Regions from separate parts of the Caproicibacter fermentans genome, predicted to be linked through region 1. Evidence: predicted binding sites of a transcription regulator. Region 1 holds the regulator's gene; each other region holds the start of a gene.
What was found. The regulator Rex, encoded in region 1, represses fermentation and respiration genes when NADH is low (regulators of the CRP and FNR family bind a similar motif). The targets are predictions, from matches to a motif close to ATTGTTAANNNNTTAACAAT.
Positions count from the first base shown of each region.

Region 2: a site for Rex is predicted at 2,657-2,676, ahead of HCR03_RS18140 (glycerol dehydrogenase). Genes of this name have one in related genera too.
Region 3: a site for Rex is predicted at 2,393-2,412, ahead of HCR03_RS06760 (phosphoglycerate kinase). Genes of this name have one in related genera too.

Region 1 covers NZ_CP060286.1:384,327-389,088, reverse strand. The annotation lists gene HCR03_RS01935 (DUF2207 domain-containing protein) at 1-953, opposite strand, end outside; gene HCR03_RS01930 (LemA family protein) at 1,097-1,654, opposite strand; gene HCR03_RS01925 (redox-sensing transcriptional repressor Rex) at 1,731-2,372, opposite strand; gene HCR03_RS01920 (NADP-dependent isocitrate dehydrogenase) at 2,410-3,618, opposite strand; gene HCR03_RS01915 (TraX family protein) at 3,636-4,349, opposite strand; gene HCR03_RS01910 (aconitate hydratase) at 4,355-4,762, opposite strand, start outside.
Region 2 covers NZ_CP060286.1:3,650,105-3,654,866, reverse strand. The annotation lists gene HCR03_RS18160 (glycoside hydrolase family 3 protein) at 1-556, shown strand, start outside; gene HCR03_RS18155 (alpha/beta hydrolase) at 568-1,461, shown strand; gene pgmB (beta-phosphoglucomutase) at 1,458-2,096, shown strand; gene HCR03_RS18145 (hypothetical protein) at 2,331-2,480, opposite strand; gene HCR03_RS18140 (glycerol dehydrogenase) at 2,692-3,783, shown strand; gene HCR03_RS18135 (alpha/beta fold hydrolase) at 3,986-4,762, shown strand, end outside.
Region 3 covers NZ_CP060286.1:1,347,379-1,352,140, forward strand. The annotation lists gene HCR03_RS06745 (MORN repeat-containing protein) at 1-1,204, opposite strand, end outside; gene HCR03_RS06750 (hypothetical protein) at 1,471-1,650, opposite strand; gene HCR03_RS06755 (tRNA (cytidine(34)-2'-O)-methyltransferase) at 1,806-2,306, shown strand; gene HCR03_RS06760 (phosphoglycerate kinase) at 2,462-3,655, shown strand; gene tpiA (triose-phosphate isomerase) at 3,724-4,491, shown strand; gene gpmI (2,3-bisphosphoglycerate-independent phosphoglycerate mutase) at 4,513-4,762, shown strand, end outside.

The sequences.
Region 1 (4,762 bases):
CCTTTTCTGGCCATGCTCAGAAGCGTGGCGCTGAGCATCCTGTTTTTTTCTTTTTCATGAAGTCCGGAATAGAAATAATAAAGGTTGGCAATCCCTCCCGGGCTGTTTCCCTGCGGGATCTCTCTCGTATATTCCGGTACCTCAACCGCATGCCTCTTGTTCTTTTTGCGGAGCCGGAAAAAGAAAAACAGAGTAATTCCCAGAAGGAGAACCGCGCCGGCGGCATCAAGAACGCCAAGCAGGAATTCCATTCGAAGCTTCCGCTCGTATTCGTCAGCCCATTTTTGTTCTTCCTGTTCAATCCCCGGCAAAACCGCCTGGGAAACGACATTTTTAGAAGACGGAAACAACTGCGGCGGCATGCAAAGGCGGACTTCAACCGAATGACCCGCCGGAATAGAAGAGGCCGTAAAACTGATTTGATCGTTGGAGTCAATCGACAGGTTGCTTTTCACATCCGTATGCAGCCACGTGCGTACATTCTTTTTGTTGCCGCCGGACGGAAAGCGGATCGTGCCGTCCATCACAGTGACGGGAAGGCTGAAATTGCTCGGAAGAAAATAATGATATAAAACCGCCGTGTCCTGATAAACAGTGACAAGATTTTTAATTCTGTAAGTAAAGGTAAACGTCCGGACGCCTTTTTCAATCGAAGGCATAAACCAGCCGATTTCAACCTGATTTCCGGTTTGATAAAGGTAACATTGGTCCTGCATTTCATCGCCGGAAACACTTTCCGGGTCAACATCGCCCGCAAAGGAATAGGGAATCCCCCGGTCCTCGTCATAAACGGTTAAATCTGTAATTTCTGCGGACTCGCCTGCTTTTAAAGAAAAGGACTTATAGATGTTCCGATAGGGTTTGTTGCGGTCTTTTAAATTGATTTTCCATGTTTCAGAGACCGTCATGTCTCCGTTTTCCATCAAAGCCGCGGAAACGTTCAGCTTCTGCAACACTTGCCTTGAGTTTTTATCAGAATCATCCGAGCAGGCGGTCAAAGGAAGAAAGCAGAACAAGACCGCCGTTAATAGGAAAAAGGCCCGCAGCTGTAATCTAGGGATAATTTTTCCGGCTTCCCTATGATTCATTATTGATTTCAAAATTTCACCTGCGGGACAGCCCGGTCCGCTTCCTCGATTTCAAAGTATTTTTTCCGGTTGAAATGAAACACCGACGCTATCAGATTTGACGGAAAACGCATGACGTATTCGTTGTATTTCATAGCCGTATCATTATAAAACTGGCGGGAAACGGCAATTTTGCTTTCTATTTCGCGAAGCTGATCCTGCAGATTCAGGAAATTCTGATTTGCTTTCAGATCCGGATACTGTTCCGCGGTCGCGAAAAGATTGACGATTGCCCTTGAAAGCTTGGCGTTATTCTCCATCGCTTCCTCCGGCGTTCTTGCGTTCATCGCCGCGCCGCGCCATTTCGTCACTTCCGACAGGGTAGACTTTTCGTGCGCTGCGTAACCCTTTACCGTTTCAACCAGATTTGGAATCAGATCAAATCTTTTTTTCAGTTGTACGTCCACCTGAGACCAGCTGTTGTCAACACGGACAGAAAATGAAATCAGTCTGTTGTAAGCCGAAACACACCAGACAACCAGGATCAGCAGTATTCCCAAGAGAATTGCGAACGGAATCCAGCCCATAGAATTACCTCCTTCTGTTTCACCTGCTTCTTATGATCTGATAAAGCTCAAAAAATATGCGGCTGCTTTCTGCCGTTTATTTGGCAGACTGATCGGAAATACGGTAGCATAAAGTCATAAGGCTGTCATTCAGATGAACATTTTCAACAATGGCGTCGGGGTACCGCATGGAAAGATCATAATGGCTGAAATTCCAGAAATTGCGAATTCCAAGATTATAGAGCTGTTCGGCAAGTTCGCCGGCCGCAGTTCTGGGCACACAGAAAATCGCCATGACCGGCTTTTCCTTTTTGCAGAATTCTTCCAGCCCCGCAACATCCCTCACTTTCAGGTTTGCAAGCTCCATCCCAATTCGCTCCGGTGAATTGTCGAATATCCCAATCAGTCGGAACCCCTCCGACTCAAACGACATATGGGTGCCGATTGCTCGGCCAAGGTTCCCGGCGCCGAACAGAATGGTGGGATATTTACCGGAAAGACCGAGTATATTGCCGATTTCGTCACAGAGCTGACTAACGATATATCCATAGCCCTGCTGGCCGAAGCCGCCAAAGCAATTCAGATCCTGACGAATCTGAGAAGCGGTAAGGCCCAGCTTAGTTGAAAGCTCCGTCGAAGAAATCCTCGTGACGCCTTTCTCTTTTAAATGAATCAAAAAGCGGTAATAACGCGGCAGACGCCTGATTACCGACATAGAAACCTTTTCACGTCTTGACATGACGCATTCCTCCAATTCAAGTGAAACATGAAACTGATTAAAGCTGATCCATAGTTCTGCGAACGGCATCCAAAAAAGTTTCCGTATCCACTGTTTTTTTCTTTTGCAAAGTTGATATTCCCGATAGATCACCCGTCATTGTTCCGCTTTCCACCGTCCGAATCGATGCAAGCTCCAGTTTTTCGGCAAAATCGGAAAGTTCCGAAATTCCGTCAAGCTCGCCGCGCTTTTTCAGTGCGCCCGTCCAGGCGAACAAAGTAGCAAGCGGATTGGTAGAAGTTTTTTCTCCCTTTAAGTGCCGGTAATAATGCCGCTGAACCGTACCATGGGCGGCTTCATATTCATAGACTCCCTTTGGCGAAACCAGTACGCTGGTCATCATGGCCAGACTTCCGAACGCCGTTGCAACCAGGTCGCTCATGACATCGCCGTCATAGTTTTTGCAGGCCCAGATGAACCCGCCCTCTGAGCGGATCACGCGCGCAACAGCATCGTCGATCAGCGTATAAAAATAAGTGATTCCAGCCTTTTTGAATTTTTCCTCATAATCTTTTTGAAAAATCTCCTGAAAAATATCTTTAAACCTGTGATCGTATGTTTTGGAAATCGTGTCTTTTGTGGAAAACCAAATATCTTTTTTTTCACCAAGAGCGAACCGAAAACAGGAGTGAGCAAAATTGGAAATACTCTCATCAAGATTGTGGATTCCCTGAACAATGCCGGACGACTGAAACTCATGGATCGTCATTCGTTCTTCGTTTCCGGCGGCATCCGTAATTACCAGTTCCGCTTTTGAGCCCGCGGCGGCAGCCATTTCCACATTTCTGTATACGTCGCCGTAAGCATGGCGGGCCACCGTAATCGGCTTTTTCCAAGCCGGAACCAGCGGCGTGATTCCCTTGACCAGAATCGGAGTGCGAAAAACCGTGCCGTCCAGAATCGCACGGATCGTCCCATTCGGAGATTTCCACATTTGGTTCAATTCATACTCTTTCACCCGGTCCGCGTTCGGGGTAATGGTGGCGCATTTTACACCGACGCCGAATTTTTCGATCGCCTGCGCCGCTTCAACGGTCACACGATCCTCCGTCTCGTCGCGGTGTTTTAGTCCAAGGTCATAATACTCCGTTTTCAGGTCAATATAGGGCTCCAGCAAAATATCTTTGATCTGCTTCCAGATCACTCTGGTCATTTCGTCCCCGTCCATTTCGACAAGAGGGGTCCGCATCCTTATTTTTTCTGCCATAGCAACATCCTCCGATCCTAAATAAAAAGCTTAGTCAATCCAAGCACCAGTAAATGCGCGGGATAAAAAATATAAAACGTCCATTTGGAGTAACGTCCGCCGCCGCGTTCTCCGCTGTAACGCGAAAGAATCGGCAGGCACAGGAAAACACCCGCCTGAAACAGCTCGCTGTAAAGCGGACGCCCCATCGTAACTGAGGAAAATGTACTGAGCAAGACCATTGTAATTGACATGATGGAAAACGATTGAATCTGAAGGCGGAAATTCCCCCGATTTTGCCAGAAGGCAAGGGTAAAAAGAATATCAAAGAACATCCAGTCCCCCGGGAGCGAGAGAACACAAAGAGCAATAACCGCCAGTGTTCGGAGAAATGGATTCTCTATTTTATCGCTGGCACGAATTGCCAGAAGGCTCAGAAACAGGGTGTAGATTACGCTGAAAGGGAAAAAACTCAGTGGCTTCCCCGTTTCGAACAGAACGAAAGGAATATGGGAAATCAGCGCGAACAGGCCGAGCCTGAAAGCATATTTCTGAAAATTGTGCGTATGTGCATATCCTTCCGCCAGAAAAAAGCACATGGTCGGCGCCGTGATTCTGCCGATGATATGCATCAACTGTCCGGCTGCGGAATAGGTCGGTACAAAGCCCCACGCGACGTGGTCAATCAGCATTGCGGCAATCGCAATCCATTTGATTGTATTTGCCGAAAGTTTTTTCACCGACGTGTCCAACTCTCTTACGCCCTTCCGTTTTGTTCCCTTGTGTCGTTCAGCAAACCACCCGCCAGAACAATTCTGCGCTGGCGCTCGCTCAACACAGGCTTCGCCTGAAAGAAAGTCCCTTTCGTCCTGTTGCAGATTGTGATTGTCCGCCCGTCTTGAACCGCGCCGCGGACATCGTTCAGTTCCAGTTCATCCATCTGGTCGATCGTATCATAATCCTTTTCCTTTTCAAAAACCAAGGGAAGAATTCCGGCGTTTACAAGGTTTGCACAGTGAATCCTTGCAAAGCTCTTAACGATTACGGCCTTGACGCCGAGGTACAGCGGAACCAGAGCAGCGTGTTCCCTGGACGACCCCTGCCCGTAGTTCGAGCCTCCGACAATGATGCCGCTTCCGTTTTCCCTGCAGCGCTGCGCAAAGGA
Region 2 (4,762 bases), 680 kb from region 1:
GATCGCCGACCGCTCCATCACGCTTGTGAAGGAACAGCCGGGGCTGCTTCCTCTTTCTCCCGAAAAGCAGAAACGCGTTCTTCTGTATGACATTGAGGGCGAAGCAAACGCAATCGGCTACTCCAGAGAGTCGGGCCTGACAGGCCAATTACGCGGGCTGCTTGAAAAAGAGGGATTTACGGTAACCCTCTTCCACGCTGACGGCGTTTATGAAGGGCACCAGTCATCCTATTCAAAAATGCGTGAGGATTACGATCTGATCCTTTACCTTTGCAGCCTTGCCACCAAATCAAATCAAACCGTTGTGCGGATTGAATGGCAGAATCCCATGGGCCTGAACGTACCAATCTACTTTAAGTCCATTCCAACCGTTTTTATTTCGGTAGAAAACCCGTATCATCTGCTGGACGTGCCGCGTGTACCGACATACATCAATACATACGGCGTGAACGACTATACCCTGGAGCTACTGGTAGATAAGCTTTTGGGGCGTTCCGAGTTTGTCGGGAAAAGTCCTGTGGACCCCTTCTGCGGGAAATGGGACACAAAGCTTTAAGGAGATATTAAATGAAAAATTTTGTTTTTCCGGTGTCCGACAGCAGCGACGCCAAACTGACCGCGAACATTCTGGATGACGGGGAATTTGCCAAAAAAGGCATCCGTCGCCCGGCTGTTGTGGTGTGCCCGGGGGGCGGGTATACTATGATTTCGAAAAACGAAGGCGAGCCCGTTGCCTTGGCATTTGCGGCAAAGGGATACCATACTTTCGTACTCGAATACTCCGTCAAAATTGATCACCCGTTCCCCACTGCCCTGAAAGAGCTTGCCGGGGCGATGAATATTATCCGCCAAAACGCGGAGGATTGGCTGCTCGACAGTAACAATATCGCGGTAATCGGGTTTTCCGCCGGCGGGAATCTGGCGCTCTCTCTGGGCATCTATTTCAATCAGCCTCTCCTCACCGACGAGATGGGTCTGACGGAAGATCAAATCCGCCCGAATCATATTATATTAGGTTATCCCGCCATAACCCTGATTCCCCAAAACAGGGAAACTCCTGAATTCGTACTGGAAATGATGGAGCAGGGCCTGATTCCGGATTTTCGCGGCCCAAGTATCCAGGAAATCATGATTGGGCACGAAAATATAACGCAGGAGGAAGCCGCATCCCTGAACCTGATTCCTAAAATCCATAAAAAAGTGCCTCGCACATTCGTCTGGGGCACCTATGAAGACAGCCTGATCCCTCCCACGGATCTGTTAGGGCTTGCCACCGCGCTCCATTCGGTTCGTGTCCCCTGTGAACTGCATCTGTTTGAAAAAGGGCCGCATGGAATGTCTCTTTGTGATGAAAACACGAAAAGTGAGGCGGAAATCAAGGGGCTAAGCATCCCCTACTGGCTCCCTCTTAGTTTGAAATGGCTGAAACAGGGAATGGCAGAAAGGACGCAGAAATCTTGAAATCCGTTATTTTCGATCTGGACGGCGTGATTGTATCCACCGACGACCTGCATTTTCAGGCTTGGAAGTCCATGGCGGACCGGAACGGAATTCCCTTTGACCGGCAGATCAACAATCTGCTCCGCGGCGTTTCCCGCGCCGAATCTCTGGAAATCATCCTGCGAAAGTCGGAAAAGTCTTACAGCGAACAGCAAAAACAAGAATTGATGCAGTACAAAAACGACATCTATGTAAAGCTGCTCGATAATCTGAAGCATTCGGATATTTTACCCGGAGTGGTGGAACTGATCAACCGCCTGAAAAAAGCCGGTGTAAAAATCGCGATCGGAAGCAGCAGCAAAAACACCAGGAAGATTCTTCAAAAAATCGGTCTTGAAACCGTTTTTGACGCGATTGCGGACGGAACTGAAATTCAGCATTCCAAACCGGACCCCGAGGTATTTCTTGTCGCTGCCCGAAAACTCGAAACAAAACCAGAGAACTGTGTTGTCGTGGAAGATGCGGTTGCAGGAATTGAGGCGGCGAAAGCGGGAAACATGACGGCAATCGCAATCGGCGACGCAGCGAGCTCCTCTCTTGCGGATTACCGGGTCAATACTATGATGCAGATTGCTGAAATTCTTAATTTGGAATGATGCCATAAAAATTCGGTTTGCCACTTTTCCTCCCTTGCCCCTAGGATACTCCCCATTTGGACCAATATGCAAAAAACAGACCCGAAAAGCTGGCATACATGCTGCTTTTCGGGCTTTTTACTTGGAGCGGAGAAATGAAGAATCGTGCAGAATATAAACAAACCCGCCCTGCGGATTGCCGGTATGGATTTGAATAGATTGTAACAGGTCATAATGTACCGGAACACGATGCTTTTAGCCAAAGCAGCCCGAAGCGTGATCACCGTAAACCTTGCGCTTCTGGAGCCATTCCGGCAGCGTGTAGTAGGCCGCACCGAGTTGCGCGGCTGCCTGCTTGGTCCCAATTTCATCTGAAAGTTTTACCGTATGAAAACCGTCTGTCATGACCTTTCTGATAACCAGAGACGTCCTTAATAAAATAGCTCACGACTCAAGGAAAAACATGGTTTTGACTGGAATCGCACTCTTACTGAAAATATGGAGTCTGCGAGGGATGATCAAATTTATTTAATAATTTTCGACTGAAGCGAAAAAACTACTAAAAATTCATTATACTTAATATTGTTAAAATATTAACATGAAGGAGCGATAATAAATGCTGGCTTTAATGAGAGCACCGTCAAAATATGTTCAGGGCCCTGATGCTTTACTCGAACTGTATGATCATGTGAAAGATTTGGGCACATCCATCCTTTTTATATGCAGCAAAAGCGGCTATAAGGCAGCACGGCCCAAAATTGAAAAGAGCTTCGCAGGCAAAAATGCATCCATAAAATTTGAGATTTTTGGCGGCATCAGTTCAGTCGGCGAGATCGCTAAAATGCAAAAGATTGCAAAAGAAAACAAGGTTGGTGTAATCTGCGCGATTGGCGGCGGCAGCGCAATTGACACAGCGAAAGCCACAGCTTATTACGAAGGACTTCCGGTTGTAATTATTCCGACCGTATGTGCTACGGATGCCCCGTGCACCGGCCTTTCCGTAATTTACAACGACGATGGGTCCTTTGCAAAGTATATCTTCTATCCCAAAAATCCGGATGCGGTCATTGTTGACTCTTCTATTATTGTAAAAGCGCCGGTTCGTTTTCTCGTCTCTGGCATGGGCGATGCATTGGGAACTTATTTCGAAGCTAGAATGTGTCAGAAAACGAATTCTCCCAGTTTAGAAAACGGCGGCATCACAAAATCCGCCATGGCACTTTGTAAGCTCTGCTACAACACCCTCCTTGAGGACGGTTTCAAGGCGAAAAAATCCGCTGAACTCGGTATCCTCACTCCGGCAGTTGAGGCTATTATTGAAGCCAACACCTATTTAAGCGGTGTAGGTGCAGATAACGGCGGCCTTGCAACTTCTCACTCCGTCTACAATGGTTTTACCGCACTGGAAGAATGCGAAAAAACAATGCACGGGGAACTGGTCGCGTTCGGAACGGTTGTGCAGCTCGTTTTGGAAGACGCTCCCATGGAAGAAATCGAAGAGGTGATGGACTTCTGTGTTTCCGTCGGTCTGCCGGTTACGCTGAAGGAGGTTGGCGTGACCGACCCCTCCAGAGTAATGATTGCCGCGGAAAAGGCATGCGCTTCGGGGGAATCCATTCACAACATGCTGGGTGATGTTACTCCGGAACAGCTTTATGCCGCAATTCTGGCCGCTGACGCTCTCGGCAAGGATTATATCGGCGAATAACAAAGGAAAACGTACAGTAAGAAGCCCGGAAAGCTGGCATTCATGCCGCTTTCCGGGCTTCTGCCTTGCGTCTTTTGCTAATTGAGCTGCAGAGTAAAAACATAGGTGTAGCAGAATTGCAAACACTTTTTGCAGGTTCCTTCTTGTGTTGCTGACCGTGATAAAAAATGATATAATTTAAAAAAATTTTAAGGTGATTCGATTGTTTTGTAATATTGGCAATGCAAATATCTATTATGAAGTGATTGGCAATGGAAAACCTATTGTTATGCTTCATGGTTTTTCACCGGACCATAGGCTGATGACAGGATGTATGGAACCCATATTTCGGGAGCATGAAGGATATAAACGCATTTATTTGGATTTGCCCGGCATGGGAAAATCTGATTCTCCCTCTTGGATCATCAGTACAGATGATATGCTGAAAGCAGTTATAACCAGCATCAAACGCATAATCCCAAACCAAAATTTTTTGCTTGCGGGCCAGTCTTATGGCGGCTATCTTGCCCGGGGAATCATTCACAAGATGAAGAATCAGGTAGATGGACTCCTTTTGATTTGTCCCGTTTTCATTGCAGAAAACACTCAAAGAGACTGTCCAGAAGATACGGTTGCCTATCGTGATGAAAAATTTCTTTCCAGTCTTTCACCGGATGAAGCAAAGGAATTTTGTGAAATGGGTGTAATACAAAACGAGTACACTTTTCACAGATACCAAAATGAAATTGCAGTGGGATTAAGCATTGCAAATGAGCCCTTTCTTAAAAGACTTCGGAAAAAATATTCATTTTCTTTTGAGGTTGACGACCCGTTCTATGCCAAATTCCAAAGGACTACTCTTATGATTGCCGGGCGGCAGGATTCCTGTGTTGGTTATCGTGATTTATTTAAAATCATTGAAAATTATCCAAAAGCGTCATTGGCTATTTTAAACAACGCGGGGCATAATCTGCAAATTGAACAGCCGGAGGTATTCAGT
Region 3 (4,762 bases), 960 kb from region 1:
AGTACACGCCGAAGCCGTCGCGCTTGTCGTCGAGGTACCCGCCCTCGTACGCGGTGTGCCCGTTTTCCATCTGCGTGCGGCCCTGCCCCTGCCGCAGCCCGCCGATCAGCTCGCCGAAATACAGGTAGCTCTCCGCTTCGCTGATGACGATGCGTTTCGCGGGAATCAGGCCCTCGCCGAAGAGGGGTTCGATCCGCGCGGATTTCTTCTCCAGATTTCTGGTATGAACCACTTTTCCGCCAAGTCCCTTGGCGGCCACTCCGTATTTGGTCGGCGCGGGCCGCGGCGGAGCGGCTGGATTTGGCAGGGGGGCGGGCTCCGGCGCGGGCATGGGATTCGGAACCGGCCGGGGAACGGGCGGTTCAACCGAAAAAACCTCCCGGTCGACCGCGTAATCCGAAGAATCCAGGTCCTCCGGGGCGTGCGGGGCAGCCGCGAGGGCGGCAAACGCGGGCACTGCCGCCCGTGCAAAATCAGCCGGGCCTTTTTCTTCCGCCCGTTCGGGAACGGTACCGTCGTTTCGTATGTAGGAAAATTCCAGCTTCGCGTCGCCGTCCGTCTCCGTCCAGTCGGGGTCGGGAACGCCGCCGTTTTCCTCCAGCCGCCGGAAAAGGGCAAGGCGCTTTTCCCGTTCCGCCCTCCCGCAGTAGCAGAAAAGGCCCTCGTTGGTGCGAGCCAGCACCTTGGGCTCGCCGCCCGCGGCGCTGTTGACATAGCTCTGCGCCGCCGTTCCGGGAGCCACCGGGCAGGGAAGCAGCTCCTCCCGGCGGTACCTGCCGGAGGTCGCATCGAATAAAAGGAGTTCAATGCCGTTCCCGCCCGGGCGCAGAACGGCTTCCGGCCTGCCGGGGGTCCCGGCGAAATACGCGGTGCGCAGCCACTCAAGATGAGTCCCGTACACCGATTCGGATACGATTTCTCCGGAAAGGTTCCGGCTGACAAGGCAAAACCCGTCCGGGCGGCGGAACGCCTCCTGCACCACGGTTTTGCCGGAAATCTTGCGCCAGCGGAATTCCCCCCCGCCGATCTTATAGCGCGTGCGGACAATCCGCCCGGCTTCCACCCCGCGCGCCGAGCCTTTCGCCGGGCTGCCGGAAAACGCCTTTTCCCGCGCGGCGGCCAAAAGAGAATCCCTTTCCCCGCCGCCGTCAAACGGGCGATAGGATACCGTATGGAAGACAGTCTGCAAAGGATTTTCCGCCATGGGTTCAGGACCCCTTTCCCTAGGAAACTCTTCCCTTTTTCTTTTCTTGTTCTATCCTACCTTATTTCCAAGGAATTTTCAAGGATTCCACCAAATTCTCACGGTGGAACAATTATGAAACAATTTTTCCAATTCTTCGCGCCTCTCAATATACTATTTCTATTAATGATGGACTCGCCGGCGAAGCCCCGCACGCAAAAGGGTTGCGCAAAGGAAGGAGGACGGGCTATAATAAGTCCGTCCCCCTCGGGTCTTGATTCATAATCCTACTTAAACAGATACTGCATGCTGTCCATCAGTTCCCCGACCGTATGCAGCGTTTTGTTCGCGCGTTTACGGAAGCCGCGGTTGTTTTTCATCATCTGATTCCCAACCGTCGCAAGAGCCATTCCGGCGACAAGGCCGGTGCCGATCCCGCGGACAAAGCCCATGGTTTGCTTATACATTTTATAAAACCTCCAAACACAGAAAAAAGTATGAGTAAAATAAATGAGATTACACCCTTTCATTATTCTGCCTCTTTTCTTTCGAAATATTGAAGTGAAACGCTGGAAAAGCTGTCCTGAAAATCACACATTTTTTTCATAAAAAGGAGAATACTATGCCGGAACTGAATATTGTCATGGTGGAACCGGAAATTCCGCAGAACACCGGAAACGTCGCGCGAACCTGCGCCGCGACGGGCGCGCGGCTGCACCTAGTCGGGCCGATGGGGTTTCAGATCGACGACAAAAAGCTGAAGCGCGCCGGGCTGGATTACTGGCACCTTCTGGATATTACCTGTTACGAGAGTCTTTCCGAATTTTTCAGCCGCAATACCGGTAATTTTTTCTATTTTTCCACCAAAGCGCAGCACGTTTACACGGAGCCGGCCTATCCGGACGGGTGCTACCTCGTCTTCGGGAAAGAAACCGCCGGGCTGCCGGAAAAGCTGCTCTACGAGAATCCGGACTCCTGCGTCCGGATTCCGATGAGGAACAACCCCGGCGCCCGCAGCCTGAACCTTTCGAATTCCGTCGCGGTCGGCGTGTTCGAGGTTCTTCGCCAATGGAATTTTCCCGGCATGCTGTGCAGCGGGCAGCTTCGGCAATATCACTGGTAATGAATCCCCTTTTCTTCCAAAATTCGTGCCAGTGCAAACCCGGAAATGCTTGAAAATGCCATTCGTTGGTTGTATAATAGAAAAAGTTTGTTAGAAAGGTAACAATATCGAAAAGATCTCCCAAAATTCTGCCTGTTGAGAAGGAGAGGTATCTGATGAACGCTTTAAACAAAAAAACCGTAGAGGATATTGACGTAAAGGGTAAGCGGGTTCTGGTCCGCTGCGACTTTAATGTTCCGTTTGACTCGGAGGGAAACATCTCCGACCCGAAGCGGATCGACGAAGCCATGAAGACAATCCGCTATTTGAGGGACCATGGCGCGAAAGTGATTCTTTGCTCTCACCTGGGCCGCCCGAAGGGCGAGTTCAACCCGAAATTTTCCCTCGCGCCGGTCGCAGGCTATCTGTCTAAAAAGCTGGGCGCCGAGGTTAAGATGGCAAAGGACGTTATCGGGGAAAGCGCGAAGAGCATTGCCGCCGGCCTGAAGGACGGCGAAGTGGAGCTTCTTGAAAACGTCCGCTTCCACAAGGAAGAAGAAAAGAACGACCCCGCCTTTGCAAAGGAGCTGGCTTCCCTCGCGGACATCTATGTCAACGACGCGTTCGGAACCGCGCACCGCGCGCACGCCTCCACGGCGGGCGTCGCGGATTATCTGCCCGCCGTGTGCGGATACCTGATTCAAAAGGAAATCACCATTATGGGCGGCGCGCTCGCGAACCCGAAACGCCCGTTTGTCGCGATCCTCGGGGGCGCGAAGGTATCGGATAAGATCGGCGTCATCACCAATCTGCTGGATAAAGTGGATACGCTGATTGTCGGCGGCGGCATGGCCTACACCTTTATGAAAGCGCTCGGTTATTCCATCGGATCCTCTCTGTGCGAAGAGGACAAAGTCGGCCTTGCTTCCGACCTGATGGCTAAGGCGAAGGAAAAGAACGTGCGTTTCCTGCTGCCTGTGGACAATGTGGTCGCCGACGAATACGAAAAGGACGCTCAGTACAAGACCGTCAATTCCGATACAATCCCGGACGGCTGGATGGGCCTTGATATCGGCGAGAAAACCCGCAAGCTGTTCGCGGACGCCGTGCGCGGAGCCGGAACCGTCGTCTGGAACGGCCCGATGGGCGTGAGCGAATGGGAGCATTTCGCGGGAGGCACCGTCGCCGTCGCAAAGGCGGTTGCCGACAGCGGCGCCGTTTCGATCATCGGCGGGGGCGATTCCGCCGCCGCGGTTGAAAAGCTTGGCTTTGCGGAAAAAATGACCCATATTTCAACAGGCGGAGGCGCGTCTCTTGAATTCCTGGAAGGCAAGGAACTGCCCGGAATCGCCTGCCTGAACGATAAATAAGGCGGAAGGGGCGGCAAACCGCCCCTTCCTTTTCATTCGCGTTTATGATGATACAGGAGGCTACAGTCATGAATAAAAAGCTCAGAAAAGCAGTCATCGCGGGGAACTGGAAAATGAATAAAACCCCGGAAGAAGCAAAAAAGCTGGTCGGCGCCATTCTGCCTTTGGCTAAGGACGCGGGATGCGAAGTCGTCGTCTGCGTGCCGTATGTGGACCTGTTCCCTGTTTTGGAAGCCGCGAAGGGCTCCTCCGTCGGCGTAGGCGCTCAAAACTGCCACTGGGCTCCTTCCGGCGCATTCACGGGCGAGGTGTCCGCTCCGATGCTCGCTTCCATGGGCGTACAGTACGTCATTATCGGCCACAGCGAACGCCGCACTTATTTCGGTGAAACGGACCTTACCGTCAACCGGCGGATCCGCGCGGCTCTTGACGGCGGACTTTCCGCAATCCTCTGCGTCGGCGAATCACTGGAACAGCGCGAACAGGGGATTACCTCCGAACTGGTCGCCATGCAGACAAAGATCGCTTTGGGCGGCGTTTCCGCAGAAGAGCTGAAACGGATCATCATCGCGTACGAGCCGATCTGGGCAATCGGCACGGGCAAAACGGCTACCGCCGAACAGGCGAACGAAGTCTGCGCGACCATCCGCGCTACGGTGGCTTCCCTGTATGACTCGTCTGCAGCGAACGCCCTGACCATCCAGTACGGCGGTTCCATGAACGCGAAGAACGCCGCTGAGCTTCTCGCGCAGCCGGATGTTGACGGCGGCCTGATCGGCGGCGCTTCCTTAAAGCCGGACGATTTCGCCCAGATTATCAAAGCGGCCGGAAAGTAAAGCCATAAAAGGAGTACAGGAATGAAAAAGCCTCTGATTCTTATGATCTTGGACGGATTCGGCATCGGGCCGGAATACGGCAATGCCATCAAGGCGGCCTCCACCCCGAACCTCGACCGTCTCTTCGCAGAAAATCCGCTGACACAGATCGGCGCTTCCGGCATGGACGTCGGCCTTCCCGACGGGCAGATGGGAAATTCCGAGGTCGGGCATACGAATATCGGCGCCGGCCGCATCGTTTACCAGGAATTGACCCGGATTACCAAATCGA